DNA from 3 places in the Hymenobacter radioresistens genome. Region 1 is predicted to be linked to each of the others. Evidence: riboswitches for the same ligand, from Rfam matches in the RefSeq annotation. Region 1 holds a riboswitch; each other region holds the start of a gene.

Region 1 (10,112 bases):
GCGCGGCAATAAGCGTGTGGCGGCGGGTTTGCTCAATCACGCCCTGGCGCGCATCCACCAGCACAATAGCCAGGTCGGCGTTGCTGGCGCCCGTCACCATATTGCGGGTGTACTGCACGTGGCCGGGGGCATCGGTAATGATGAACTTGCGGCGGGGCGTGGTGAAGTATTTGTAGGCGACATCAATGGTGATACCCTGTTCCCGCTCGGCGCGCAGGCCGTCCGTCAGCAGGGCCAGATCCACTACGCCGTTGGAAGCCTGACGCTTTTCCAGCGCGGCCAGTACATCCAGGGAAACAGATTCAGAATCGTAGAGCAGGCGGCCAATCAAAGTGCTTTTGCCGTCGTCGACGCTGCCGCAGGTGATAAATCGGAGAAGGTCCATGGGGTGAGTTAGTGATTTGGTGAAATGGTGAGTTTTCCGAACCGTCATGCTGAGCCTGTCGAAGCATCTCGCGTGCTGATGTTGCAGTGCTAATCACGGTATACCACATTAGCGAGATGCTTCGATCCTCTGCTTGATGCGCAGAATGCTCAGCATGCTGTTCGAATGGAATTTCACCACTTAGAAATAGCCGTTGCGTTTCCGGTCTTCCATGCCGGCCTCAGAGATGTTGTCATCGAGACGAGTAGCCCCCCGCTCGCTAACCTTGGCCAGCAGCAGTTCTTCAATGATGTCTTCCACGGTAGCGGCGTCACTTTCTACCGCGGCGGTGCAGGTGGAGTCGCCCACGGTGCGGAAGCGCACCTGCCGGGTCACAATCTCATCGTCCTGATCCAGCCGGATGTGCTCCGTGAGGCCCAGTAGCTGGCCGGAGGGCAGCACCACACAGGTGCGCTCATGGCCGAAATAAATGTCGGGCAGCGCAATGTTTTCGCGCTGGATGTAGCGCCACACATCCAGCTCCGTCCAGTTGGAAATGGGGAATACGCGCACGTTTTCGCCCTTCTGAATGCGGCCGTTGTAGATGTTCCACAACTCGGGGCGCTGGCGCTTGGGGTCCCACTGGCCAAACTCGTCGCGCACAGAGAAGATGCGCTCCTTGGCGCGGGCCTTCTCTTCGTCGCGGCGGGCGCCGCCAATGCAGGCATCAAACGCAAACTCCTCAATAGTCTCCAGCAGGGTGTAAGTCTGCAGCGGATTGCGGCTGGGATACTTACCGCCCGGCTCATGCAGGCGCTGCCGCTTAATGGTTTCCTCCACGCGGCGCACAATCAGCTTCTCACCCAACTGCTCGGCCAGCGCATCGCGGTAAGCCAGCACCTCGGGAAAGTTGTGGCCGGTATCCACGTGCACCAGCGGGAAGGGAAACCGACCGGGCCGAAAGGCTTTTTCGGCCAGGCGCGTGAGCACAATGGAGTCTTTGCCACCGGAAAACAGCAGGGCCGGCCGCTCAAACTGGCCGGCCACTTCCCGCAGAATATGGATGGCTTCGGCTTCCAGCCGGTCGAGATAATCGAAAGTGGGGGTACTCATGTATGTAGTCGGGCTATCAGTTCAATTTTTTTCAACTGTCATCCTGAGCTTTGCGAAGGACCTTCTCCCGTTTGAATTACCACCGAACGGTTTCGTTCTGGTGTGACAAGGTCCTTCGCAAGCTCAGGATGACAAAGAATTTAAGTAGTAGCCGGCACCGGTTCTACCACCGGGTCGGGGCCGTTGTGTGCAGCGGTGGTGTGCAGGCCGCATTCTTTGGCCGATAGATCTTCCCACCACCAGCGGCCGGCGCGGAAATCCTCGCCGGGCCCAATGGCGCGGGTGCAGGGCGCGCAGCCAATGCTGACAAATCCCTGCTGGTGCAGCGTGTTCACCGGAATACCGTGTTGCTGGGTGAAGGTCACCGCCTCGTCCCAGGTCCAGTCGAACAGCGGGTGGACTTTCATCAGGTTGTGCGCGGCGTCCCACTCCATGGATTCCATGGTCTGGCGGTTCTGGGATTGTTCGGCCCGAATGCCCGTTACCCACGCCTGCCGGCCCGCCAAGGCTCGATTCAGGGGCTCTACTTTGCGGATAAAGCAGCATTCCTTGCGGTTGTCCACGCTCTCGTAGAAGGAGTTAGGGCCTTTCTCTAGGAGCAGGTTTTGCACCCCGGCCTGCTGCGGAAAGAACACCTCAATGGGCTTCTGATACTTGAGCAGCGTCTTGTTCCAGGTGGCGTAGGTTTCCTGAAAATTGCGGCCAGTATCCAGCGTAAACACCTGAATAGGCAGGTCGAACTCAAAAATCAGGTGGCTGATAATCTGGTCTTCCAGCCCAAAGGAGGTGGAAAACACGGCCTGCTCGGGGAAGTATTCGGCCACGAGGCGCAGCCGTTCCAGGGCCGAAGCCTGAATCAGCCGGGGGCGCAGGTCGTCCAGCAAGGCGTGGACGGCCAGCGCAGCATTTGCTGCAGACATAACAGGAAAGTAGGAGAGGAGAACCAAGCAGTAAGCCCGGATTCCGGCCAAACAATGGCCCCGGCAGCGGACAGCGGCGTTACAGCACAACGACGCGTAGTGCCCGGCGAGGCAGAAGGCGGGGTGGGCAGCTACGGAGCGGCTATGCGCACAAGCGCATCAGCGGGCCATCAGTAGAAGCACACAACCAGAACAGCGGAGGGGTGTGGTGCTAGCAACAACAGGGCATACCCATCATGGCACAACACCCATGCTGTACAGCAGAGGAGGTGGCGGATGTGGTAGCGGAGTTGAGGAAGCGTTTCACAGTCTGTTGTTTTTATATGCCCAGGACTTGGCACCGTTTCGGATGGTCCGCTGGTTGCCGGCGCTTCGTAGAGCCTGTCTCTCCACGCCTCTGTATAAAAACAATCCTTTGATGGTAAAGAATTGGTGCCCAAAGATAGGGTCCGAAATTTTACACTTCCAAAATTTATTTTTCTTGCTGACGTTGAAGTAGAGCCACCCAGCTGTAAAATCGGAAATTAAATATTCTGCTAAAGTGAAAAATAAATTATTCTAAAAATAGATTATCAGAGCAATTATATAAAGCTTGTATTAATTGAAAACAAGTTTATAAGCTACTGAAAAGCAATAGCATGTGCTATGTTTTATTTTTTAAATCAGTAATCCGGTAAATAAAAATCAGCCTATGAAGAGAAAAATTCGGGAAATGCTTCACATCATTAATGTCTGAAGCGACTACTGATTTTTTGCAAAAACGGAAGGGCTTCTGGCGCCGAATTCGTCATTAAAAGTAAACCCACATACACCACCGTCAGCACGCCGGAGCGCAGTAGCATGGTCAGGAAAGGGGAGTTGAGCGTGGGCATCAGCCAGCCACAAATTCCGGCAACAGCCGCTAAACCAACAATGAGCGGAATGCGCCAGGTGAAGGGCTGCATGCGGTAGCTGTACCACACAAACCACGTGCGGGCCACATTAATACTGGTGAGAGAAAGCAGCGCTGCCAGCGCTGCTCCGGTAAGGCCCCACGCCGGAATCAGCAGCAGGTTGAGGCCCACCGTAACCAGCGCCAGGGAGATATTGAAAATCAAATCGTAGCGGTAGCGCGGGGAGGTTACCACAATCAGCCCGTTCACGCCCGTCATGCTGTCGAAGAGCCGGCCCATGAGGAGCAGCAGCACGGCCGTGGTGCCAATGGCGTACTCGGGGCGGTGAATAAGGTGGTAGATGAAATCCAGATTGAGGCCGATGCCCAGCGCCAGCCAGCAGCCCAAAGTAGTGAGCAGGCGCGTGGTGTTGCGGTAAAAATCGGCCATGCGGGGCTGGTCGTTTTCCTTCCAATACTCGGCCAGCAGGGGGAAGGCAATTTTGCTGAGCGCCCGCCAGGGTATGGTGAGGGCGGTGCTGATGTTGATGGCAATGGCATAGACTCCGGCGGCGGCCAGGTTTATTTTGGAGCCCAGCATCAGTGAATCCACCGTCATTATCACAGTGCCCGAAATATTGGAAAGCAGCGCAAAAGCCCCAAAGTTTACCAGCTCGCGCACAGGGCGCACGCGAAATACCGCCTTGGTGGGCCGCAGATGCAGCTCCCCGATATATGCCAGATAGCCCGTGAGCAAAAGCGTAATCAGGCTGTTGACCCCAATATAAGCCAGCACAAACTGGTGGAATGTCAGGTAGCCGGTTCCGAATAAGAAGGCGGCGCCCGCAATGAGTATCCGCAGGAGAATTTCCTGCAGAAAGGAAGAAAACGCGGTGTGATACAGCCCTTTCAGGTAGGCATCCTGCAGGGAATACAGCAGCGTAAACAAGGCCAGCACAATGCCCCAGAGGTAATAAGGTCCCAGCAGGCCGGCATCGTGCGAATACAAACTCAGAAAGACCGGCTGGCCCAGCACATACAGGGCGGTAACCACCGCAAAGCCCACCAGCGGCAAGCCCAGCAGCAGCGGTAAAAAGCCATGGTGGCGGTTTTCAGCGTCGCGGAAATACGGGAAGAACCGAATGCCCATGCTGGCAAACCCCACCGCCGAAAGCTGCGCGAAAATGGTGGCAATAGACACCAAAACCTGCGTGAGTCCCAGCTGACTGGGCGCTAGAAAACGCGGCAGCAGCAACGTGGTATTCACGAAGCCCAGGGCCAGCCCAATGTAGGAAATTACGGTATTGCGCAGTCCCTGCCGCTGAACGATGCCCAAGGTTAATGAGTAGAAATGTGGTAAGTGAAAGTGTAATGAATGTGCATAAGGCACCACTTGTAAGCCTACTAATCCATCAACTCACCGAAACACAAATATCCAAGCTATTGACGAAGTAGACGGAATGTGCACGAAGGTACTCCATGATGGCTCGGAACTGTTGAGGGCCGTTGTGTTCGTTGGCCGGGTCGAAGTTCTCATTATGCCAGAGCACGGTACACACCCCCCCAAAACGCTCAATTTCCTTGAACATAGGCACCAGGGCTGGAAGGATTTCGTCTGGCCTCAGGCGCAGGTAGTTGGGATGGTAAAGCGTGGCGTCCATCACGTTTAGAGGGATTTCGAGGAAATCGTGGGCCCGGCCCCGCTGGAAATCGAACAGGTAAAAGGGCAGGCAGTATGAGTTTCGGAAGCCGAAATGCTCAGGGAAGCCCAGAGTGGTATCATACTCGAATGCCAAGTCGTCGAGCAATGCCGGCGTGGCGCGCGGCTCCCAGCTCAGGTAGTGAAACCGAATGCCCGGCATTGATGATTGTTCGTTTCGGTAGGGCAGCATACGCATTGCCGCCTCGCGCATCAGTTGGTCGGTATCGGTGGCAGTGCCAATGCTGCCGTGGAGTTGTATTTCGGCTCCCGCGTCAGCCAGAGCCTTAATCTGTGGGAGTATTAAGGCCAAGGCGTAGTCCGAGTTGGGCGTGCCATTTGCATCGGGGCGATTTTTTGGCAAAAAGAAAAATGTGCTTTTAGCGCCATATTCGGCTACAGTTTGCTGCACCTGCGCCAGGTTGTTCCAGGCATCTTTGTGCGTGAAATGCTGCCAAAGCTGCCGCCCGAAGCGCAGCAGCTTTCCCTGGCGTAATGCTGCTTTGGCCGGCGCTTTCCAGGCGCTGTATAGATTATCTATATCATGGGTGATGAAGGCGGCCCAGGCGGCGCCTCCGGCCCAGCGGAGCGGGCGTAAAGGCTGGCCCGTGACGTGCTCCACGGCCGTTTTCAGAATATCGAAATAGTAATTGACGACGGGCACCGTTACGAACCCGTAGCGGTACTGCACGCTAGCTATATAGGGATACCGTCCGTGCTGGTCCCGCTCCTCCGAGAAGTATTCCTGCCAGCCGCTGAGCAGATAAAAAGCGGCAGAAACAAGGTCTACGCCAATAAGCGCTTTGCCTTCTTTTAGCATAAGCAGCGGTTGCTCGGGCTGTTTGTCAAAGAAAAAAGGCAGCAGCTGATTCCGCCATTCCCGCTGGCAAGGCGGGGCGGGATAGGGGTTTTGACCTTCGAAGAAGTTCGAGTCGACCCGCGTCAGTTGAATAGCGTCGGTTTCTTCGTACCCAATGGAAATTGTAACCATTGATTCGTAAGCCTTCCGGAAATGGTGCAGGACATACGCAAGCCGGGTTTCAGCAGATATACGCGCAGGTTTTAGGGGAGGAAGGGCCACCGACATACAGCTAAGCTACATTTTCCAGCCAGCCCGCCAGCAAACGCAGCGCCCGCGCCTGGCTATGGCCTTCATCGGAAGTACCCAAAGTGGCGTTGTAGTAGCTCGCCCGCAGGTACAAATCGGCGGGTTTGTGCTGATACAGGCGGCGCAGCAAGGATTCCAGCTCCGGCGAGGTGGCGGTCCGCTCGCTGAGGCCGTGCGCCACGTAGCCATAATAGTCGTCGGGAAGCTTGTCACCGAAGCGGTAGTAAATACTGGCCACGTTCAGCAGCACGGCTTCCAGATGGGTGGAGGTGTCGGCGGCAACCAGGGCATCCTGGCGTTGCAAAAAATGAAACACGCCTTCGGCGCGGGAATTGGAAAATTGCAGCGCGGGCAGCTGCCGGCCCAGTTCCTGAAAGTTGCGCGTGTCGCTGGGGTGGGCGCGCAGGGTAAAGGTGAGTTCCGGGAAAGTGGGCAGCAGTGCCTGCAAAAGGCCGGCAATAGCCTCCAGCGGGTCGTGAATATTGCAGGCCACGCCCACGCGTAGCACGCGGGGGCTGGTATTTCGTTGCTGCAGAAACCCATCGGCTTTGGGCATGCCTACCAGTTCTACCTGGCCCGCTACGGGGCCGCACTGGCGGTATTTGTCCAGCGCATCCTGGCCTTCCAGCAAACTTAAATCGAAGCCCAGCGGCGGGAAATAGGGGCTGACGCTGGCGTGTTGCACGTAGGCCGTGGGTATTCCTTCGGTTTGGCAGGCCAGCAGCAGGGCCCGGGTATCGTCGTTGTGGTCGTTGGCAAAAACCACGGCCCGCGGGCGGTAGTGGCGTAGCGCCCGCCGATACACTTCGTAATATCCTACAGCATAAAAAACCAGGTCGAAAAACCGCAACGCCAGCTTGCCTTCGCGCCGCCAAAGTCCCAGCAATACGCCGGGAAATTGCCAGTAGTACAACAGCTTCCGGCGCAGTGAAAGGCGGTTTACCTGCTTTTGGTAGCGCCCAATCTGCTTCTGCTGCCCGGCCACGAATACACTATCAGGCCGGGCCTCCCGGATAAAGCGCAAGGAATCATAGTTGTTGGCGCTGACCACATACAGCCACACGGCCCCGCGCAGCTTCTCCGGGTTGCGAATGGGCTGCACTATATTCCCCAGGAGCCGCAGCACCGTATAGCCCGCCACCCGCAGGAGCCGCCGCCCCACACTGGCCGGCGAAATACCCGCCAGCGCCGCCTCCGACATACCCGCGAATAGCGGCGTGAACCGCAGCTGCAGAATGTCGCGCAGCCGCTCCGTGCGGGAAAGCGCGGCGGGCTTTACGCTCATAGCAAATCCCAGGTGAGGGGCGTGCCGGCCGGCAGACTCTGGCGGGCGGGCTTGCCCAGCAGGTGCTCATAGTAGCGCGGGGGTAAGCCCAGTCCGGGCCGCACCACCCGCAGATTTTCAGCGGTGAAAAGCTCGCCCGCTTTGATGTCCTGGGCCACGTACACGGAGCGTTTGTAAAGGCGACTTTTTTCCTCGGCCCGCTGCACGCCATACTGAATCTGGCCCAGCGCCTGCCAGGCGCGCTCCGTTTCCGTCACCAGGGTGGCCACTTCTTCCGGCTCCAGCGAAAAAGCCGAGTCCACGCCGCCATCGGCACGGCGCAGGGTTACGTGCTTTTCCACTACGCAGGCGCCCAGAGCCACGGCGGCCACGGCGGCGCCTACGCCCATGGTGTGGTCGGAGAGGCCGATGGGGCACTCCGGGAATAGTTGCTGCAAATGCGGGATAGTGCGCAGGTTGGTGTTCTGGGGCGTGGCCGGGTAGGTGCTGGTGCACTTCAGCAAAATCAATTCCCGGCAGCCGGCGTCGCGCAGCACCTGCACGCCTTCGGCTACCTCGGCCAGGGTGCTGGCGCCGGTGCTCATAATCACGGGTTTGCCGGTAGCGGCTACTTTCCGCAGCAGGGGCCAGTCGGTATTCTCGAAGGAGGCAATTTTGTAGGCCGGTACGCCCAGCGTCTCCAAGAAATCAACTGCTGATTCATCAAACGGCGAGCTGAAGGCCAGCATGCCGTGTTGTTTGGCCCGCTCAAAAAGGGGCTGGTGCCAATCCCAGGGCGTGTAGGCTTCCTGGTACAACTCGTGCAGCTCGCGCCCGAACCACAGGGAATTGGGGTCGTCAATGCGATACGCGCCGGGCAGCGTCATGGTATCGGCGGTGTAGGTTTGCAGCTTAATGGCGTGGGCTCCGGCGGCGGCTACGGCATCCACAATGGCGAGCCCGCGCTCCAGGCTTTGGTTGTGGTTGCCGCTGAGCTCAGCAATGATAAAGGGCGGCTGGTCGGGGCCAATCAGGCGGGAGCCAATCTGCATAATCAAGAACTACGAAGAGAGTGGGGCGGAAGCAAAGCGAAAAGAAAGCCAGCCGATAATCAGCCGTCCTTAATTCACCCATACAAAGGTAACTGAATCAGGCCGGCTACTATTCGCTTCTGAAAGCGGCTGGAAGCCCGCCCGCCGGAATGCCCGGATGGAAGCCTCATTGCGCTGCTGCACGTGGCCCACAACCCGGCGTAGCGCGGGCTTTTCCTGCAGCACCCGCCGCGTACCCTGCACCAACAGCTGCGGGGCTAAGCCCTGGCCGCGGTAGGCCGCATCCAGCAGGTAGCTGAGCGTGGCTTCTTCGCCTTCCATACTAAACCGGATAAGCCCGATGGGTTGTTTCGATTCCTGCTCCTCAGCAAGCAATAGTAGATGCTGCGGGTGATTCAGGCGGGCCGCTAGCCACTGTTCATGCTCGGGGGCAGCAACCGGGTTGGGGTTGAAAGAGAACTGCCGAACGGTGGGGTCGTTGGTCCAGGCCAGCAGCCGGGCAGAATCGGCCGTTACTACCGGCCGCAGCTGGAAAACCGGTTGGGGAAGGAGCAGGGCCGCGAATTCCTGCTGCAAGCGGTGGGAAATCTGCCCATCAAACCAATGCGCCTGCTGCTGGCGGAGGCGGTCGGCAATCCGGTCGGCTTCCGGGGAGGTGAGGACGTTGTTTATGCTGGGATAGGGCAGGGCCATGCCTTCACTGCGCAGAAACCGGTCGATATTCTGCTGATTATCGGCTACGGGCAGCACAAACAGCACGCCTCCGCCCGCCGCGCAATACTCATAGCTCACAGTGCTGGGGGAGCACACCGCCGCGCCGCACTGCTGCATAAGCAGGCACAGCTCGGCCGCGGGCAGGTTGCGGTGCAGCGTGATGCGCGGATGGGTTTGGGCCCAATGGGTAAGCACCTCCCAGCCCGCATAGGCACTGCCTACTACCACATGCACCCGCTGCACGCTGCTCAGGGCCAGTAGCTCATCGGCCACGCGCTGGGTCTGGTGGGTAGGGTCGGCGCCGCCCAGGCATACCAGTACGGTATCGGTGTCGGCGGTGCGCTCCGGGAGCGTTACTTCCCGAAAAGCCTGGCGAAGCGGGGCGTAGTGTGGTCCCAGCAGCAGCCGGGTAGCGGGGTTCTCTAATTTGTAATTAGCAGGCGGCACGCCCCCGGCCGGATTGAGCACTACATCGGCCAGCTGCGGGAAAGCCAGCAAATCATCGATATAAACCAACCGCGCTACCGCCGGGCGCACCGCTTGCTGGAAGCTATGCCCGAAGCCATAGCCATCCAGTACCAGTACATCCGTGGGCTGGAGCAGGTGTTGGGTCAGCCAGGCCGGCTCGCCATCATAGGGCATGGGCGGCACTTCCACCACTTCCTCACACACCATTCGCAGCTGCTCTAAAACGGCATCAGCCGGCTCCTGAATGGCAAAAACACAGGTAAACTGTTCGCTAAGTATTTCTCCCAACGCCAGCAGCCGCATCACGTGGCCCAGCCCAATGCGCGGATTGCCATCGGCACGAAGAATGAGGCGGGGGCGGGCGGCAGGGGACATCAGACCTTTTTTTGCTCTACGTGGGCGTTGAGGGCTACCAGCTCCGGGTGGGCATCCAGCAGCGCAATCAAGGCATCAGCGGATAGAGTAGCGGCGTTATACTCCTCAATCAAAATACGAATCAGCTCGAAATCCTCCGCGGTATCCACCGTAAGTCGGTATTC
Region 2 (10,112 bases), 1.8 Mb from region 1:
CCGGCACGGCGGGCAGGGGGCGGGGCTGGTATTTCTCGGCCAGCTTGCTGAGCTCGGCAATGTGCTGGGGTGTGGTGCCGCAGCAGCCGCCCACCACCGTCAGCAGGTTGTCCTGGAGGTAGTCTTCCACCACGGCCGCAAACTCCTGCGCCGACTCATCATAGCCGCCAAAGGCATTGGGCAAACCGGCGTTGGGGTAGGCCGAAATGTGCACATCAGCAATGCGGCTGAGCTCCTGCACGTATTGCTTGAGCTGATGCGCGCCCAGGGCGCAGTTCAAACCCACGCTCAGCAGCGGCAAGTGGCGAATAGAGTTCCAGAAAGCCTCTACCGTCTGCCCCGAGAGCGTGCGGCCGGAAGCATCGGTAATGGTGCCGGAAATCATGACGGGCACCACTTTCCCGCCTTCATCAAAGAACTTCTGCACGGCGTACAGGGCTGCTTTGGCGTTCAGGGTATCGAAGATGGTTTCAATGAGCAGGGCATCGGAGCCGCCTTCTACCAGCCCGCGCACCTGCTCCAGGTAGGCGGTGGCCAGCTCGTCAAACGTCACGGCCCGGAAGCCCGGGCGGTTGACGTCGGGGGAGAGGGAGGCGGTGCGATTGGTGGGGCCCACGGCGCCGGCTACAAAGCGGGGCTTGGCGGGGTTTTGCGCCGTAAACTCATCGGCCACTTCCCGAGCAATGCGCGCCGACTCGTAGTTCAGCTCATACACAATGTGCTCCAGCCCATAATCGGCCTGGGCAATGGTGGTACCGCTGAAGGTGTTGGTTTCCACCATGTCGGCCCCGGCCGCGAAGTAGTCGGCGTGAATGCCCCGGATGATGTCGGGGCGGGTGAGGCTGAGCAGGTCGTTGTTACCGCGCAGGGGCTTGGGATGGTCGGCGAAGCGGGTGCCCCGGAAATCAGCTTCTTCCAGCTTATGGCGCTGAATCATGGTGCCCATGGCCCCATCCAGAATCAGGAGGCGCTGGCGCAGAATATCGTGCAGGGGCGAGGTGGTCGTCGGCATATCGGCTTTTCGGAAAAACGGCAATCAATAGCCTATCCAGAAAGAGCCGGGCGCAGAGGCCGGTTCCGCACTTATCTTCTTCTGCCAGAGAGGCAGAAAGGGAGTTAGCACCTTGTTTTGATTCAGGTTGCTAAGACGTCATAGGGCCCATTCCCTCGGTCTTTCTGGATAAGTAGCAAGACGAAGATACAATAGGAAAGTCCGGATTCCAATTTTCCGGATCTTGCCAGCGTTACTCCTCTGATTTACACTCCTCCGGCTATTAGATATCTTCGGCTATGCTGTTCCAGCGAAGTATTCGGGCTTTTATGATGGTGTGTCTGTTGTTGTTATCTGCATTCCTGCAGGCGCAGACCATGCCCAAAACCCCGGGTACCGGCCTGCGGGGCAGTATTATAATGGCCGCAGCTTCGAGGAACTGGCGTACACGCGTACGGACCCCACCATCGACTTTGATTGGACCTACAGCTCGCCTGGTCCGGGTCAGCCTCCTCAGCGGTTCCGCTCGCCGGCACCGGGCGTATCGGGAGACGATTTTTCCATCCGCTGGACGGGGCACCTCTACGTTCCGGTTACGGGGCTCTACACCTTCCGTATTCTTTCCGATGACGGTATGCGGGTTTGGATAGGCGGCAAGCGCGTGCTGAGCTCCTGGCGTGACCAGCGCGTTACGGCCGTAACCACCCAGGTACAGCTCACGGGCGGGCGCTACTACCCAATAAGGGTAGAATACTACCAGGTACAATGGGATACCCGCGCGCTATTGACGTGGCAGCTACCGGCCTCATCGGAACCGGCCCAGCCTATTTCCCCCGAAAACCTGTATGCTGCGCTGCCATCTTCTGCTAAACCTATTCCGCGCGAAGCGGAGCGGCCCCGGCCAAAAACGCCACCGGTAGAATCGGTCAGCAGTGCCCCGTTGGCCCCAGCCAAAACCACGCCGGCGGTTGTGCGGGCCGTCCGGCCCCCGGTACGGCGCTCTGCCGTAGTGCGGCCCGCTCGTCGGGCACCGGTAGCTACCTTGCCGGAACCACCAGTGCCGGTAGCGGCGCCCGCCGACACACCTGCCGCCAGTGCCCTGCCCGATTTAAGCACCCTGACCAAAGGCACGGCCGTTACGCTGCCTAACCTGTATTTCACCCAGGGCAAAGCCACGCTCCTGCCCACTTCCCGGCCCATACTCAACCAGCTGGTGCGCACGTTGCGGGCGCAGCCGGCGCTGCGCCTGGAAATTGCGGGCCACACCGATAATGTGGGCAATGCGGAGCTGAACCGGCAGCTCTCGGAGCAGCGGGCGCGCAACGTGCGCCAATATCTGATGCAGCACGGTATAGATTCCGTGCGCCTCACGCCCCGGGGGTACGGCGGCACCCGCCCCGTGGCCGATAACCGGGACCCCAAACAGCGCCCCCGCAACCGCCGGGTAGAAGTAGTGGTGGAGTAAAAGCTGCGCGGGTTACCAGCCAACCGCGGGCTGGTTGTGCCGTAGGTTTTCTCGTAGAGAGAAAACAACCAACTATTCCCAGCGCTATGGCTACCAAGAAAACCACTGCATCCGTCAAGAAAGAAACTGCTCCCAAGCCCGTGGACCGCCCCACGGCCAAGGACATGAAAAAATCTGCCCAAAAGCTGCCATATCCGGCTAAGCAGGCCGATATGAAGCTGCAGCCCGGCATGAGTTTCAGCACCTACCGCGCCGCTGGCAAGCTGCGGGATAAGGTGGCCCTGGTAACCGGCGCCGACAGTGGCATTGGGCGGGCGGTGGCCGTGGCCTTTGCCATGGAAGGGGCCCATGTGGCAGTGCTCTACAACGAAAACATCCAGGACGCCGAGGAAACCAAGCGCCTGATAGAAGCCCAGGACCGCCAGTGCCTGCTGCTGCAGCTGGATGTGCGCGACCCGGAGCAGTGCCGGCAGGCCGTGCGCCGCACGCGCAAGGAGCTGGGCGGGCTGAATATTCTGGTGAATAACGCGGCTTTCCAGATGGCGCAGGAAAAATTCGAGGACATTCCCGAAGAGCAGATCCGCCGCACCTTCGATACCAACATTCTGGGGTATATCTGGATGGCGCAGGCCGCCGTGCCCCACCTGAAAGCCCCGGACTGCATCATCAATACCGGCAGCATAGTGGGCCTCACCGGCAACCCGCTGCTCATCGACTACACCGCCAGCAAATCGGCCATTCATGCCTTCACCAAGAGCCTGGCCACGCACCTGGGCGAGCGGGGTATTCGGGTGAACTGCGTGGTGCCCGGCCCGGTCTGGACGCCCAACATTCCCGCTACCATGCCCCTGGAGGAAGTAGAGAAATTTGGGTATGAAGTAGCCCTGAAGCGCCCCGGCCAGCCCGAGGAACTGGCGCCGGCCTACGTGCTGCTGGCTTCCGAAGATGGCTCTTTCATGACGGGCAGCCTGGTGCACGTAACCGGCGGTAAGCTCAGCAGTGACCAATAGCGCGTTTCGCAGTTATACTTTCCGGGCATTCTGCTGATTGTCCTAACCTCCGCCCAGGGTTGGTGTTTCTCTTATTGATTACGCTCCCGCAAACCCACCACTATGCTCTATCCCGAAGGCACCGTTCGCGCTCTGCTGCAAACCGACCTGGTAACGGAGGCCACCCGCACGGCGCTGCAGGCCCGGCTGGAAGCTACTGTCCACTATCAGCCGCAGTTTTTGGATACCGATGCGTACCGGCTGCTGCGCACAGTGGCGGCCCGGCTCCTGCCGCAGCCGGAGCGCCCCGCGCCCCTGGAGCTGGCCCCGGCCATTGATGCCCGCCTGGCCGAAGGCCGGTCTGATGGCTGGCGCTACGATGTGCTGCCGCCCGACCGGGAAGCCTATCGCATGGGCCTAGGGGGTATCAATCAAGCGGCGCAGGCGCAGTTTCAGCAGGATTTTTTAGCGTTGGATGCCGCGCATCAGGATGCGGTGCTGGAGCAGCTGGCGGCTGGCAAGGCGGCGGGCGAAAACTGGGAGCAGGTAAACCAGGGGCGGTTTTTTGAGGAGCTGCTGGCCGAGCTGACGGAAAACTACTACGCCCACCCGCTGGCCCAGGAGGAAATAGGTTACGTGGGCATGGCCGACGTACCCGGCTGGACGCGCATTGGCCTGAATGAGCTGGAACCCCGGGAGCCGGAGCAGCAGCCCTGACCCCGGACGCCGCTTACCACAACATCATTCAAATCAGACTAATCCGCAGTGCTATGCCCGATGAAGAAGTACTGGAAGAAGGGGTACTAAACCCGGTAAAGCCCGAAGTGCAGGACCCGTTGCTGAAAAGTATACTGGAGGAAGCGGCGGCCCCCACTGAACAGGAGCAGCCCCAGCCCCTGCCCGACCCGGCCGAGGAGGTGGATTGCGTGGTGATTGGGACCGGGGCGGGCGGCGCGCCCCTGCTGGCCCGCCTGGCCATGGCCGGGCTGAAAGTAGTGGCCCTGGAGGCCGGCCCCTGGCACAACCCGCAACGGGACTTTGCCACCGATGAAAAAGCCCAGGAGTTTCTGTTCTGGAACGATGAGCGCCTCTCCGCCGGTCAGGACCCGGTGGCCTTCGGCAAAAACAACTCCGGCACTGGCGTGGGCGGCTCCACCCTGCATTACACGGCCTACACCCCCCGCGCCCAGGACGACGACTTCCGCCTGCGCCGCGACTTTGGCGTGGGCGTAGACTGGCCCTTGGGCTACGAGGAGCTGGAGCCTTATTACGACGAGTTGGAGCAGTTTCTGGGCATATCCGGCCCAGAACATTACCCCTGGGGCAAGCCCCGGCGCCGGCCCTATCCGCTGGCGCCGCTGCCGCTGAACGGGGCCGCCCAGCTGATGGCAAGGGCCTGCGCGCAGCTGGGAATCCTGACCTCGCCGGCGGCCAATGCGGCGCTGTCGGGGCGCTACTACCAGGAAGGCGTGGGCTGGCGCGAGGCGTGTACCAACCGGGGTTTCTGCCAGGCTGGCTGCAGCACCGGCGCCAAAGCCAGCATGGACGTAACCTTTCTGCCCTTGGCGGCCGCGCACGGCGCCGATATTCGGCCCAATAGCTTTGTGACGGAGGTGGAACGGGACGATACGGGGCGCATCACGGGCGTAGTGTATCAGCAAAACGGCGTAACGCAACGGCAGAAATGTCGCCACCTGTTTCTGTGCGCGGGGGCCGTTGAAACCCCGCGCCTGCTGCTGCTGAATGAGCTGGCCCTGAGCAGCGGCCACGTGGGCCAGAACTTTATGGCCCATACCGGCCTGCAGGTGTGGGGCACCTTTGAGGAAGATATCCGGCCCTACAAAGGCATTCCCGGGGCTCTTATTTCCGAAGACACTCACCGGCCGGCCGGTGCCGATTTTGCGGGCGGCTACCTGCTGCAGAGCATTGGCGTGATGCCCGTGACCTTTGCCGGGCAGGTAGCGCGGCAGCGGAAGCTCTGGGGCGAGCCCCTGCGGCATTACCTGCGCCAGTACAACCACATTGCCGGCATTAACATGTTGGGCGACTGTTTGCCGCACCCCGCCAATTTTCTGGAGCTGGCCGAGGAGAAAGATGCCCGGGGCCTGCCCAAGCCGCGCATTCAATTTACCAACCAGGAAAACGAGATACGCATGACGCGCCACGCCGAAACCCTGATGCAGCAGATCTGGGCCGCGGCCGGCGCCCAGGACATCTGGTCGTTTCCGCGCAATGCCCACATCATTGGCACGGCCCGCATGGGCCTGAGCGGCGACGACGCGGTGGTGAACTCCGAGGGGCGGGCGTTTGATGTGCCTAACCTGTACATCTGCGACAACTCCGTGTTTCCCAGTGCCCTAAGCGTAAACCCGGCGCTTACCATTATGGCCCTCAGCCTGCGTACGGCCGATAAATTTTTGGAATCATTGAAATAACACCCGCAGGGGAAGGGTGATGCCCGCACCGGCATCGGATTCCTGCAGTTAACTTCCCCTTCTCACCATTCCTCTCATGGCTAAAACCTTCCTCACGCTTATCAAAGAAAAGTTTGGCAGCGGCAACTACGAAGGCGACCAGTACGGCGGCGCCGGCGGCAGCGACGGCAGCGGCCTGCCCACCGGCCTGGCCGGCAACTTCATGTTTGCCACCGGCATTGAGTGCAGCTACCCCACCATTGATAACGGCAAAACCCGCCGTGACCTGCTGGCCGAATGCTACCACTACGAACGGTACAAAGAAGACCTGGGGCTGGTGAAGGAAATGGGCCTGAAGGTGCTGCGCTACGGCCTGCCCTACTACAACATTCACAAAGGCCCGGGAAAGTACGACTGGACGTTTGCCGACCTGGCCATGGCCGAAATTCAGCGCCTGGGTATTACCCCCATTCTGGATCTGATGCACTTTGGCGTGCCCGACTGGCTGGGCAACTACCAGAACCCCGAGCTGCCGGTATACTTTGCCGAGTACTGTGGCGCCGTGGCCAAGCGCTACCCGTGGGTGCGCTACTACACGCCCATCAACGAAATTTATGTAACGGCCCGCATGAGCGCGCTGGACGGAGCCTGGAACGAGCAGCTGAAATCAGATAAAGCCTTTGTTACGGCCCTCAAGCACTTGGTGGCCGCCAGCATTATGGGCAACCAGCAGATTGCCATTCACCGCCCCGACTGCGTGATTGTGCAGAGCGAATCGGCGGAGTTTACGCACGAGCTGCGCGCTACCCGCACGCCCTCCATTCAGCTCAGCAACCGGCTCCGGTTTCTGGCGCTTGATCTGCTGTATGCCTTCCACCCCGATGCCGAGGTGATGAACTACCTCTACGACAACGGCATGACCCGCACCGAATACGACTGGTTTATGGCCGGCGAGCCACCCGGTTACCAGGTGATGGGTAACGACTACTACGGCCGCAATGAGCGGATTATTCTCCCCGATGGCACCCTGTGTACCAGCATGGATGTGCTGGGCTGGTACAACATCACCTACGAGTACTACCAGCGCTACCACAAACCCGTGATGCACACGGAAACCAATGTTTTTGATGCCAACGAAGCCCCGACCTGGCTCTGGAAGCAGTGGGTGAACATCCTGCAGATGCGCAAAGAAGGCGTGCCGGTGCTGGGCTTCACCTGGTATTCCCTCATCGACCAGGTGGACTGGGACAGCGGCCTGACCCGTAAAGCCGGCAGCCTGAATGCCTGCGGCCTTTTTGATCTGGACCGTAAGCCCCGGCCGGTAGCCGAGTCTTATAAAATGCTGCTGAAGGAGTATGGACAGATTACCATTGTGCCCCACGGCGAGATGTTTGAAGTAACCACCCAACCGGCCACCCTGAAAGTGGAGATATAGGATGAATAAGATGTAAGTAATTTTCAGTAACATGGTGGTAAAATCATATCTAACCACCTTGTTAGCTGTTATGACCCCTCTAACCCGAGCAAGAGTTACGCAGTACGCCTTTGGGCTGGCGCTGCTGGCCGGACTAGGCTCCTGCAGTCAGAAAACCATTTCAGGCACGGCCGTTACGACGGTTCCGGCCGCGCCTGCCGCTGTGGCCCAGCCGGCCGTAGCCTCCTTCCAGATTCCGGTGGAGTATTACACTCTGCCCAACGGCCTGAAGGTGGTGCTCTCCCCGGACCATACCGCGCCCACGGCCACCGTGGCGGCTTACTACAACGTGGGCTTCCGCAACGAGCCGCGCAACCGCACCGGCTACGCCCACCTGTTTGAGCACCTCATGTTTCAGGGCTCCCAGAACCTGGGCAAGATGGAGTTCATCAACCTGATCCAGAAAAACGGCGGTCTGCTCAACGGCTCTACCCGCTTCGATTTCACCAACTACTTTGAGGTAGTGCCCTCCCACAAGCTGGAAACCATTCTGTGGGCCGAAGCCGACCGGATGCGGGGCCTCGCCATTACGCAGGCCAGCCTGGCCAACCAGCAGGGCGTGGTGAAAAACGAGGTGCGCGTGAACGTACTCAACCAACCCTACGGCGGTTTTCCCTGGCTGGATATGCCCCAGAAAGCCAACCAGAACTGGAACAATGCCCACAACTTCTACGGCGACCTGAAGGACCTGGACGCGGCCACCCTGCCCGATGCCCAAGCATTCTTTAAAACCTACTATGCCCCCAACAACGCCGCCCTGGCCGTGGTAGGCGACTTTGAGCCCGCCGAAGCTAAGAAGTGGGTGGAGCAGTACTTCGCCAACATTCCCAGCGCCCCGCAGCCCCCCAAGCCCGACATTACCGAGCCCCGCCAGGAAAAGGAGCAGCGCTTTACCAAGGATGACAAGCTGGCCACCAAGCCCGCCCTGGCCTTTGCCTACCACATGCCCGACCGGAACACGCCGGAGTACTACGCCCTTATTCTGCTGGACCAGATTCTGCTGCAGGGCAAAGACAGCCGCCTCTACCAGGCCCTGGTGCAGAAGCGCGGCTATACCGATAACGTGAATGGCGGCATCAATTACCTCGGCAACGCCTTCAACTACTCTGGCCCTATGCTCTGGATGGGCGATTTAATCTATGATCAGTCGGTGAAGTCGGACTCCGTGGTGAGCGTGCTGGACCAGGAAATAAACCGCCTGGCCAAAGGCGGGATAGATCAGGCCACCCTGGACCTGGCCGTGGTAAAGCTGCGCTCCAACCTCTACGACCAGCTTTCCGGCTCCGATAACTTCGGTCGGGCCGATATGCTGGCCTCCTTTGCCCTCTTCGATAACAACCCTGCCCGCATTAACACGCTGGAGGCCGAGTTCCGGAAAGTGACGCCCGAAATCATGCAGCGCACCATTCAGGAATACCTGCGGCCCACCAATCGCACCTTGCTTATTGTGAATCCGTTAGCCAAAAGCTAGGGAGTCTGTAGCGCGAAGCTCCAGCTTCGCGCATCGTTGAACGAGTACCAGAAGCCTCGTTCATTCCCCACAACGATTCGCGAAGCTGGAGCTTCGTGCTACATCTCAAGTCCACTATTCAGATGAAAACCTTCTATTTCGGGCTACTCTGCGTGGCCCTGGTTACGGCGAGTACGCCGGCCGCACTGGCCCAGGCCAAACCCAAGGTAAAACCTGTTTTAATCGATAAAACGTCGGCCCAAACGACCCCCAGGGAAACCCCGCCGCCCGGCGGCACGCCCCGCGACTTTAAGCTGCCGGAAAAGGAAGAATTCACGCTTTCCAATGGGTTGAAAGCTACGCTGGTGCCCTACGGTGAAGTGCCCAAAGTAACCATGCTGGTTTCCATTCAGGCCGGCAACGTGCACGAGGAGGCTAACCAGGTAGGCGTGGCTGATTTGCTGGGCAAGCTGCTCAGCGAAGGCACTACCACACTTTCGGCCACGCAGCTGGCCGATAAAATTGCCCGCATGGGCGGCTCGCTGAATGTTTCGGTGGGCGGTGACCAAACCCAGCTGTGGGCCTCCTGCCTGAGCGAGTATGCCCCGGAGCTGGCCGCCGTGCTGGCCGATGTGGTGCAGCACCCGGCCCTGCCGGAAAGCGAGCTGCCCCGCATCAAGGCCGACTTTAAGCGCCAGATGAACCTGGCCCGGGCCCAGCCCGGCACCCAGGCCCGCCAGAAATTCTCCGCGGCCCTCTACGGCAAGCACCCCTACGGACGCCCCTTGCCCACCGATGCCGAGATTGACGCCCTCACCTTGGAGCAGGTGAAGGCCTTTTACCAAAGCCAGTATGGCGCGCAACGCACCTCCGTGTTTGTGGCAGGTAAGTTTGATAAAGCCGCCCTGCGCGATGCTATAACCAAGGCCTGGGTGAGCATGCCCCAGGGCCCGGCCCCGCATATTGAGGTAGCCAAAGCCCAGACCCGCCCCGATATCATGACCTTGGACCGTCCCGGCGCTCCGCAGTCCACCATCGTCATCGGCCTGCCTGTGGTGGACCCCTCGCACCCTGACTATACGAAGATGCGGGTGATGAACTCCCTGCTGGGCGGCTCCTTCGGCTCGCGCATCACACGCAACATCCGCGAGGACAAAGGCTACACCTACTCCCCCTATAGCTACCTGGAAACGCACTACCGTGCCGGCAACTGGAGCCAGAACGCCGATGTAACCACCCAGGAAACCGGCAACTCGCTCAAGGAAATCATGTATGAGATAGAGCGCCTGCAGAAAACCCCGCCTTCGGCCGAGGAGTTGAAAGGCATCC
Region 3 (10,112 bases), 1.7 Mb from region 1:
CACTACCCGGCGTAACCATAATGGTAGGCTTGGGATTCACCGTTATGGTTGAGCTCAGCGTTTGCGTACCACAGCCACTGATAATATCTACCTGATAGGTAGTAGTAGTAGTGGGGCTGGGTGAATAGGTAGCGGAAGTAGAAAGCGACTGCCCGGCAGTAGTATACCATACAAAGCGGGCATTGGAAATATTGGAAGCGGCCGTTAAGGTTACGGGAGAACCAGCGCAGACCGTAGCCGAACTGGGGCTGGTACTGAGCGAATTAATAGCCGCCGCAACTTTGGTTACTGTTACAGGAACAGAAACGGCAGAACAGTTAGTAGAGGAAACCACAACCTGATAGTTTTCAGGGTTGGTATTATTACTAGCGGTAAATACCGAGTAAGTGGAGCTGGTAGCACCCGCAATGTTGGAATAGTTACCGTTAGCACCCTGTGACTGCCACTGATAGGTTACGTTCGGGTTATTCGAAGACGCTGTTAAGGTAACGGCACTACCCGCACACACCGTGGGGGCGCTGGGCGAAATAGCGGCCGTAAGAGCGCCAATGGTAACACTTGCTGTCTGCGAAAGGGTAGTACCACAATCAGCAGTTACGGCATCTACCCGGTAGGAAGTATTGCCCGCAACGTTGGTATCCGTATAAGAGGAAGTAGTTCCGATAGAAGTATACACCAACGTATTCGCCGCGTTGTACCAGTTAAAAGTGGCGTTGCTTCCTGTGTATGCAGCCGTAAACGTGGCCGATCCGCCGGAGCAGACCGTAGCCGTGGTTGGTGTCAGCGTTAAGCTGTTTACCGGAACCACCAACTCCTGGGAGCTGGTACCGCAGGAAGTAGTAGGAGCACTTACCAAAAAGGTGGTCGTGGCCAACAGATTTGTGCGGATAATGGTGGCGCCGGTTTCGCTTTGCAGAACCCCATCCTGATACCACGTATAGGTACCCGAAGAGCCGCTGGCCGTAAGCGTGACCGTACCGCCCGTACATACGCTGGCAGCATTGGAAGTAAGCGTCAACGAGGGCTGCAACGTAATGTCGGCATAGTTGCTGGAAGTGCCGCTACCACCGCATTTTGTGGTCAGTGAACGAATACGGAACACCGTCGTCGTATTCAAGGGCGTTGACAGAATTAATTCTGAACCCGCCGCCCTTGCTCCAGTAGTGAGCAACGTCTCCGTAGTACCAACTACCTTATACCAGTACAGGTTGGCATCGGAAGTAGACGTTGCTTTCAGAACAAAGTTGGTCCCAGCCGTAGGACAGACTGGAATAACGCCCCCCGACTGACCATTGTTAATTGTTTGGGTAGTAGCAGTCCCGGCAGAGTTGTAGTACGTTACGTTAATCTGGTTGGAACACTGCGCGTAATCCTTTAAAGGAATACCCAAAAGCATGAGCAGGCATGCTAAGAAACTGTAGAGTGTTTTCATAGTGGTAGGAAGAGGTTTAGTGACAACATCACGATTCAGCACAAACTTACCATTTAGCGGAAACTTTCAAATTAAATAGCATTATTTATCTTTTAATATACTATATAATGCTATTAATAAGCACTATACAAATAATACCAATTTTACTTGCACTTAATAAGTACAATAAAATCCTCCGTAAATTTGATCTGATATTGCTCTTAAATTGGGATGCAGGTTTTCACTATGGGCCCCACTACTCTTAGCTGCCCGTAATCCTACCTTAAAGGATTTTGTCCGATAGATCAGGTCTTTACCAACCGATACCCCTATAGATTTAGAGCCTTCTATATAATGACTCTTACAACTGAAATTTGGCTGCGCTGCCAGATAACTACCAACAAAAAGCCCAGACCGACATCGGCCTGGGCTTTTTACAAATTCGGGGTTTGTTAGTTTATCTATTTGCGGCTGATCCTGAGCACTTGCTGCTGATTACCCTGGTGCACCGTGAGGTAGTACACACCCGCCCGTGGAGTAGCGCTTTGTGGTAAGTTGATTTTCTGCAGGCCAACGCCCGAGGCTGCCACTGTGCGTAGCAGCAACTGCTTGCCCAGCACATCGTGCACTGTATAGGTAATGGCACCGGCACCCAGCGCCTCTACTTCTACTGAAACACTGGTTTCAAAAGGGTTGGGGAATGCCGTAGCTTTGAAACCGGCCTTTCCTGTAGGAATCAGGAGTGTTTTCACCGCCGAGTAGCTGAAAGTGCCATCGGTGTTTACCTGTCGCAAGCGGTAGTACACTGTACCCGCAACCGAGGAAGAAAGGCTAAGATCTGAATACTGGTACTCATTGCGGGTGGTGGTGCTGCCAGCCCCGGCGCGCTGGCCAATGGCGGCAAAGGTCAGCCCGTCCAAACTGCGCTCTATCACAAAAGAGGCGCTGTTCTTCTCTGAGGCCGTGGCCCAGCTCAGCTGTGGGGCTTTACCGGCCCATACTGCCGTGAAGCTCGCAAACTCTACCGGCAGAATCACTGCATTTACGGTGATAGTCAAAGAAGCTGAAGTTGGACAGTTACCAATGGCAGTCCGACCACTTACGGTATATTGAGTAGTTACTCTTGGGTTAACCGTTACCTGGGAGCCAGTTGAAGTAATAGCAGTACCATCACTGGCAGTCCAAGTGTATCCACCAGCAGTACCACCGCCTGCTGTAAGGATAACCGCTGTGCCTGACGATACCGTATTATCGGCATCATTTGAGGTTAGGGTCAGATTATTGGTAGCAACCGTGATGCGCTGTGTAACTGTGTTTGCACCACAATCAGCAGTGGTGTTTTCTATAGTATATGAAGTAGTTGTTCCTGGATATACCGTGAAGATACCCGAGTTATTAGTTCCCAGAATTGCTCCGTTAGCATCTCTTAAAGTATAGGTACCAGTACCACCGGTAGCAGTAAGTGTAACAGCAGTGAGCGGACAAACAGCATTATTACCTGCACTGGAAGTAATAGCAAGCGAAGGGGCTAAGGTTAACTCAACAGAAATTGTTTTCGGATTATTACAATTGATAGTGTTTATAAACGTGTAAGTTGTTTGAGACGATATTGGTAAAGAAAAGGTAAATGTTGCCGGGGCAGTTGGGAAAACATTGGTATACAAAGTAGTACCGGCAGCATTTTTAACGGTGAACGATCCACCAGTAGAGGTTTCCGTTACCGTTAAAGCAATACTACCAGTACCATCTGGGCAATACGTTACCACCGGATTACTATTACCATTGTTGAAGGTCCTGGTAGTAACTCCGGCACCAGAAGGGTAGGTCAGATCAAATTGGCCAGAGCAGTTTTCACTGGTTCCGGGTGCTTGGCCCTGGCCCTGACTGTAGCCAGATGTTACGGTACCAACTAAAAACAGGAAGAAGGTCAAAAACGCGTATTTATTTTTCATGTTGCAGGTTTTTCAAAGAGGTCGAAAACTGAATTTCCTGCAATACGCAAGCTCTACATCTAATGACTGTACAATAGAAGAAAATATATTATTTACCTCATATATAACTATATATATAAGATCTATATATTAAAACAGTAGGCACAACTTTGAAAATGATTCCATTATTTGATAAAAATTTCAGACTCTATAGCATGCTATAAAAAGAAAAAAGCCAAAGCAGCTAACGCTACTTTGGCTCTAAAAACCATTGCTGAAGAATCTTACAGCAATACCGTAGTCCTGGGTTCTGTCGCTGCCACCTTGCCACTCATTTCGCGCAGAGCAGCGGCAATTCCATCAGCATCAAAACCACATTCTTTATACAGCTCGTCCTGAGTGCCGTGTTCCACCACGCGGTCCGGGATACCGAGGCGCTTTACGGGCAGGCTATAGCCGTGGTCGGCCATAAATTCCAGCACGGCCGCCCCGAAGCCGCCTTGCAGGCAGCCATCTTCCACGGTTACAATGGCTTTGTACTGGCGCAGGATGTTATGGAGCATTTCCTCATCCAGCGGCTTACAGAAGCGCATATCGTAGTGCCCGGGGTTCAGGCCCTCAGCTAAAAGCTTTTGGGTGGCTTTCACAGCGTAATTACCGATATGGCCAATGCTGAGCACCGCCACACCTTCTCCTTCGCGCACAACCCGGCCGGTACCAATTGCCAGCTTTTTGAGCGGCTTGCGCCACTCTGGCATCACGCCTTCGCCGCGCGGGTAGCGGATGCTGAACGGACCGGCGTTTTCGGGCAAGGAGGCCGTGTACATCAGGTTGCGGAGCTCTTCCTCATTCATAGGCGCCGAAACCACCATGTTGGGGATGCAGCGCATATAGGCCAGGTCGTAGCAGCCGTGGTGCGTGGGGCCGTCGGCGCCGGCAAAACCGGCGCGGTCCAGGCAAAATACTACGTGCAGGTTCTGCAGGGCTACATCATGCACCACCTGGTCGTAGGCGCGCTGCATGAAGGAGGAGTAGATGTTGCAGAAAGGCACCAGGCCCTGCGTGGCCAGCCCGGCAGAGAAAACCACCGCATGCTGCTCGGCAATTCCCACGTCGAAGGCGCGGTCGGGCATGGCTTCCATCATGATGTTCAGCGACGAGCCCGAAGGCATGGCCGGCGTCACGCCCATGATCTTGTCGTTCTTCTCGGCCAGCTCTACCAAGGTGTGCCCAAACACGTCCTGATACTTGGGCGGCTGCGGCGTGGCGTAGGTTTTCTTATGAATTTCGCCCGTTACCTTATCAAACAGGCCGGGAGCGTGCCACAGGGTCTGGTCTTTTTCGGCCAGCGCATAGCCTTTGCCCTTCACCGTAACGCAGTGCAGCAGCTTGGGGCCGGGAATGCTCTTGAGGTCGTGCAGGATGGTAGCCAGATGCTGCACATCGTGGCCATCTACCGGGCCGAAGTAGCGGAAGTTGAGGGCCTCAAACAGGTTGCCCTGCTTGAGCAAGGTAGCTTTCATGGCCTGCTCCACACGCTTGGCAATCTGCTGCGGATTAGGGCCAAACTTAGAAAGCTTGCCTAGTACATTCCACAGCTCGTCGCGCACTTTGTTATAGGTACGGGAGGTGGTGATGTCCGTCAGGTATTCTTTGAGCGCGCCCACGTTGGGGTCGATGCTCATGCAGTTATCATTCAGAATAACCAGCAGGTTGGATTTCTCCACGCCGGCGTGGTTCAGGGCTTCAAAGGCCATACCGGCCGTCATGGCACCATCGCCAATAACGGCAATGTGTTGCCGGTCGAATTCGCCTTTATAGTCGGAGGCCACGGCCATGCCCAGCGCCGCGCCAATGCTGGTGGAGCTGTGGCCCACGCCAAAGGCATCGTACTCACTTTCCTTGCGCTTGGGAAAGCCCGACATGCCGCCGTAGCGGCGGTTTGTGGGAAACTGCTCCCGCCGGCCAGTCAGGATTTTGTGGCCGTAAGCCTGGTGGCCTACGTCCCACACCAACTGGTCGTAGGGGGTGTTGAAAACATAATGCAGGGCTACCGTCAGCTCTACCACGCCCAGGGAGGCGCCAAAATGGCCGCCGTAGATGGACACGGAATCAATGATGAATTGCCGCAGCTCCTGGCTTAGCTGAACCAATTGGTCCGGGCTGAGCTTTTTCAGGTCGTCAGGCGAGTCAATAGCTGCCAGCAGGGCACCGGGTTCAACAATCATCTTGGGTCAGGACAAATAGCAGGAACTAAGAGGGCAACAGATAACCTTAGAAAAGGTTAAGGGCCGCTACCAGATAGCATCCCATAGTGGGCAAAGGTACGAGTTTTCCGGGGCAGCGGTTTATCCCTGTCGTACAGGTTTTCCGCTTCGTATCTTCCCTACGCAGCTCTGGCCGAATAATGGCTACTTTTGCCACTACCACACCGCTTGCTTATGCCGCTTACCCAGGACTCCGAGGAACAGCAACTGCTCGATAAGCTTCGGCCCTCGCGCATTGTGCTGCCTGTGCTTATTGGCCTGGGCGTGGTGGGCTTCATGTTCTGGCGCAGCTACAAGCCCGGCGACCTGGCTCCCCTGAGTAACGCCAGCCCCATGTGGCTCCTTATTTCCCTGCTGGTATTGGTAGCCCGCGACGCTGGCTATGTCTATAGAATCCGGGAAATATCGGAGCGGGTGCTGAGCTGGCGCGCTTCCTTGGATATTATTATGATCTGGGAGTTTGCTTCCTGCATTCTGCCCTCGGCCGTGGGTGGCACCTCGGTAGCGCCCATACTGCTGCATAAGGAAGGTATTACGCTGGGCAAATCGGTGGCGTATGTGATGGTCACGGCCCTGCTGGATAACCTGTATTATGTGGTGATGGTACCGCTGGTGGTCTGGCTGGCGCACGAGGGGCTGTACCCGGCCGAATCCTTGCAGAGCGGATTCATGACTACGCTCAAAATAGCCTTTGGGCTGAGCTACGTGATGGTTTCGCTGTATTCCGGTCTCATGCTGTATGCGCTGTTTATCAACCCCATGTCGGTAAAGCGGCTGCTGGTACGGCTGTTTTCCCTGCGCGGCCTGCGGCGCTGGCGTGCCAAAGCCTATCAGCACGGCAATGAAGTAGTGTGGGCCTCAGCGCAGCTGCGCGGCAATGGCGCGGGCTACTGGCTGCGGGCGGCCCTCAGCACCGCCTTTGTCTGGACGGCGCGCTACCTCGTCATTGGCTGCCTGATTGCGGCTTTCGTGAACGTATCAGCCCAGGAATTTACCATGATGTTTGCCCGCAACATTACTTACAAAGTCATTCTGCTGGTAGCTATTACGCCGGGTGGTGCGGGCATTGCGGAAGGCGCTTTCCCCACGTTTTTCGGCAAGTTTATCGGTACGGCTACCATGACCAGCTTCATGGTGCTGCTCTACCGCATGGTAACGTACTACCTGTATCTGGTGCTGGGCGCCGTGTTCCTACCCCGCTGGGTGGCCCGCATATACGGCCGGCGCACCGCCGAGAAACTGATGCATTCCTAGATATCCAGCTTGTATCAACACAAAAAAGCCTTTCTACCGCTGGCAGAAAGGCTTTTTTGTGTTTTTTCAGACTTCGAATTCTCAACCGGAGCTTAGTCGGCCTCCAGCATCATTTGCGAGCCATCGGGGGCGCGCAGGGTAATTTCATCTTTGGTGAGGTTTACGACATCAAACGTCAAAGTGTTGCTGCTGCCGGTGGGCGTGAGCGTAATTTTTTTAGCCGTCTGGTCGAACGTGTAGGTTCCCTGCATGGTCTGGGAGGGCGACGTCATGTTGAAATTGCCGTTGGCGAAGAAGCGCAGCTCGGTTTTCTTATCAGCGCTGCTCTGGTCTACTTTGTCGCCGGTGGCGGTGGTTTCCTTATCGGTCTTCCAGACTTTGCTGTCGGTACCGTAGAGCATATTGGTTTCGCCTACTTTATTTTCCTGGTTACAGGAGGTAGCAAACAGGGCCACCAGCACCAACAGGCTGGCCAGATAGCGAAATGGGAAAGGCATCAGTTTCATAGGGAAAGGATGAGAAGTTGGGAGAAACTTGCAAGGTGAACTACCCGCCGGTTGAGCCATGCTTTTTCCGGCAGATAGCCACTTCTTACGCTAGGCGGCACAAAGAGTTGGGATAAGTCTATGCTCTCCCGGAATAACAACTAAATCCGGCAGGCCACGTAAGATCAGCAGTACATAACCATGGCTATCAGGCCGATGCGGTACTTCCACTCCTCTCCTACTCCTAATTAACCACTCCCATGGGACTCTTCGATTTTCTGAATAAAGGCGAACAAAAACCCGTTCAGCCCGCCAATAAGCCCGCCACCGGCAACACCGATTTCTTCGGCAATACCAACCAGCCGGCCGCTACCACGCAGGGCGATTCGTACACCGTAGTATCCGGTGATTCGCTGTCTAAAATTGCCAAGCACCACTACGGCGACGCCAGCAAGTGGCACCAGATTTACGACGCCAACAAAGCCACCATTGGCTCCAACCCCGACCATATTGAAGTAGGCCAGGTATTGAATTTGCCAAAAATTTAGTCTCCGACGCTACTTCCTCCAAACGCCGCTCTGCTCCGCAGGGCGGCGTTTTTTTGTGCATTTACCTGCGTATAGCTTGTTTCATTTTAAGCTAAAGCGGTTAAAAAATTGCGCTTAAAATTTTGAGTTCTGAATCTGGCGCTTACATTTGCCCTCACCAACCCGGTACTCCCCCGCTCGCGGCGGGGCAGTTTTCATAGGATTTATATAGAAGCGGCGAGAGAACAGGCTCCGTGACCCGCTGGCAACCTTCGACCGCGCGAAAGGTGCCAATTCCTGCCCAGACCAGCTGTTGCTGGCGGGAGATATAAGTTGAGTGCCATGGAAAACACCCTCGCTTTCGCCTGCTCAAATCCGCTTGCCCCGGCCGCCTTGCTGCGTCCCGGCCCCTCAACAGATGTCTGTGTTTCCGCCTTCGTCACTACGCGAATGCGAATGCGCTGCTGTTGCAGCGCGTGTTGTTGCTGTTGCTAGCCGCTTAAAGCCGGCTCCCTCCAGCACCCCTCCTCCCATTTCCTGTTTGGTCCTAACTGGCAATGCCCGCTGGCATTCCGTGGGCTAAGCCGCATCCTAACCGCCGCAATTTGCTTGCTTTTGCCGGTTTCAGGAGGGTTTCCGCTACGCTTCGTCGTGGCCATTTTGCGCGCTTTGCGCTTTCCCCAGTCAAAAACTTCTTCTTTAAATACAGACCTATTATGTCTACTCAGAACCTGCACTTCGAAACCCTTCAGTTGCACGCCGGCCAGCAGCCCGACCCCGTAACCGGCTCCCGCGCCGTACCGCTTTATCAAACGACCAGCTACGTATTTAAAAATGCCGAACACGGCGCTAACTTGTTTGCCCTAAAGGAGTTCGGCAATATCTATACCCGGCTCATGAACCCCACCACCGACGTGTTTGAGCAGCGCATTGCCGCATTAGAAGGTGGCGTAGCAGCCTTGGCCGTTTCCTCGGGACAGGCGGCACAGTTCATTGCCCTAAACAACATTCTGCAGGCCGGCGACAATTTCGTTTCTACCTCCTTCCTGTATGGTGGCACCTATAATCAGTTTAAAGTAGCCTTTAAGCGCCTGGGCATTGATGCGCGCTTCGCCGATGGCGACAACCCCGAGAGCTTTGAGGCCCTGATTGATGACAATACCAAGGCCCTGTACCTGGAAACCATTGGCAACCCCAGCTTTAGCGTGCCGGATTTTGAGCGTATTGCCGCCATTGCCAACAAGTATGACCTACCGTTGATTGTGGACAATACCTTTGGGGCCGGTGGCTACCTGTTCCGCCCCCTGGAGCACGGCGCGCACATTGTGGTGGAGTCGGCTACCAAGTGGATTGGCGGGCACGGCACCAGCATTGGCGGCGTGATTGTGGATGGCGGCACCTATGACTTCGGCAACGGTAAGTTTCCGCAGTTCACGGAGCCATCCGAGGGTTACCACGGGCTGGTGTTTAATGATGTTTTCGGCAAGAACGGGCCGTTTGGCAACATTGCTTTCATCCTTCGCGCCCGGGTAGAAGGCCTGCGGGACTTTGGCCCTTCGCAAAGCCCATTCAACTCTTTCCTGCTGCTGCAGGGCCTGGAAACCCTGAGTCTGCGCCTGGAGCGCACTGTGGAAAACACGCAACGTATTGCTACCTGGCTGGAGCAACACCCGCAGGTAGAGCGGGTAAACTACCCGGGCTTAAGAAGCAGCCCTTACTACGCGCTGGCGCAGAAATACCTGACCAAGGGCGCGGGCGGCGTACTCACCTTCAGCATTCGGGGCTCCAAGGATACGGCCACGCGCTTTATTGATAACCTGAAGCTGGTCAGCCACTTGGCCAATGTAGGCGACGCTAAAACCCTGATTATTCAGCCTTCGGCTACTACGCACCAACAGCTTTCGGAGCAGGAGCAGCAGGCCGCCGGCGTACTGCCTACCCTCCTGCGCCTCTCCGTGGGCATCGAGCACTTCGAAGACATCCGCGCCGACCTGGCACAGGCTTTTGAAGCCGTGCGCGAGGATGTGCCTCAGTTTGGGGAGACAGAAACTACCCTGCTGGAGCCCAAGCCTGAGCATGCCCAGCCGCTGGAGGTTTAATTTCAGTTGCCAGTTGTGAGTTGCCGGTTGCCCATTCGTTTAAAACCATCCTGGCAACCGGCAACTCAACACCTGGGTTGAGCTCCGTCGGCACTATAAGAGTCTATTGGGTGGGACTAGGACTCGCCGGCCTTTGGG

The links. Region 1 has a riboswitch for S-adenosylmethionine ahead of PK28_RS08445 (phosphoadenylyl-sulfate reductase). Riboswitches for the same ligand answer to the same signal wherever they lie in the genome.
Region 2: another riboswitch for S-adenosylmethionine. It lies ahead of metH (methionine synthase); the one in region 1 lies ahead of PK28_RS08445 (phosphoadenylyl-sulfate reductase).
Region 3: another riboswitch for S-adenosylmethionine. It lies ahead of PK28_RS16090 (O-acetylhomoserine aminocarboxypropyltransferase/cysteine synthase family protein); the one in region 1 lies ahead of PK28_RS08445 (phosphoadenylyl-sulfate reductase).

Annotation. Positions count from the first base shown of each region.
Region 1 is NZ_CP010054.1:1,981,002-1,991,113, forward strand. Features, by position in the region: gene PK28_RS08435 (sulfate adenylyltransferase subunit 1) at 1-385, opposite strand, end outside; gene cysD (sulfate adenylyltransferase subunit CysD) at 566-1,477, opposite strand; gene PK28_RS08445 (phosphoadenylyl-sulfate reductase) at 1,618-2,397, opposite strand; SAM riboswitch class I at 2,714-2,805, opposite strand; gene PK28_RS08450 (lipopolysaccharide biosynthesis protein) at 3,123-4,604, opposite strand; gene PK28_RS08455 (DUF7033 domain-containing protein) at 4,681-5,958, opposite strand; gene PK28_RS08460 (glycosyltransferase family protein) at 6,059-7,360, opposite strand; gene pseI (pseudaminic acid synthase) at 7,357-8,391, opposite strand; gene pseG (UDP-2,4-diacetamido-2,4,6-trideoxy-beta-L-altropyranose hydrolase) at 8,461-9,948, opposite strand; gene PK28_RS08475 (cytidylyltransferase domain-containing protein) at 9,948-10,112, opposite strand, start outside.
Region 2 is NZ_CP010054.1:180,808-190,919, reverse strand. Features, by position in the region: gene metH (methionine synthase) at 1-1,012, opposite strand, end outside; SAM riboswitch class I at 1,081-1,187, opposite strand; gene PK28_RS18735 (PA14 domain-containing protein) at 1,329-2,456, shown strand; gene PK28_RS00865 (SDR family oxidoreductase) at 2,621-3,466, shown strand; gene PK28_RS00860 (gluconate 2-dehydrogenase subunit 3 family protein) at 3,569-4,162, shown strand; gene PK28_RS00855 (GMC family oxidoreductase) at 4,216-5,880, shown strand; gene PK28_RS00850 (family 1 glycosylhydrolase) at 5,957-7,294, shown strand; gene PK28_RS00845 (M16 family metallopeptidase) at 7,365-8,804, shown strand; gene PK28_RS00840 (M16 family metallopeptidase) at 8,927-10,112, shown strand, end outside.
Region 3 is NZ_CP010054.1:3,728,469-3,738,580, forward strand. Features, by position in the region: gene PK28_RS16060 (Ig-like domain-containing protein) at 1-1,432, opposite strand, end outside; gene PK28_RS20190 (T9SS type A sorting domain-containing protein) at 1,873-3,363, opposite strand; gene dxs (1-deoxy-D-xylulose-5-phosphate synthase) at 3,627-5,570, opposite strand; gene PK28_RS16075 (lysylphosphatidylglycerol synthase transmembrane domain-containing protein) at 5,784-6,863, shown strand; gene PK28_RS16080 (hypothetical protein) at 6,956-7,369, opposite strand; gene PK28_RS16085 (LysM peptidoglycan-binding domain-containing protein) at 7,609-7,896, shown strand; SAM riboswitch class I at 8,097-8,210, shown strand; gene PK28_RS16090 (O-acetylhomoserine aminocarboxypropyltransferase/cysteine synthase family protein) at 8,592-9,974, shown strand.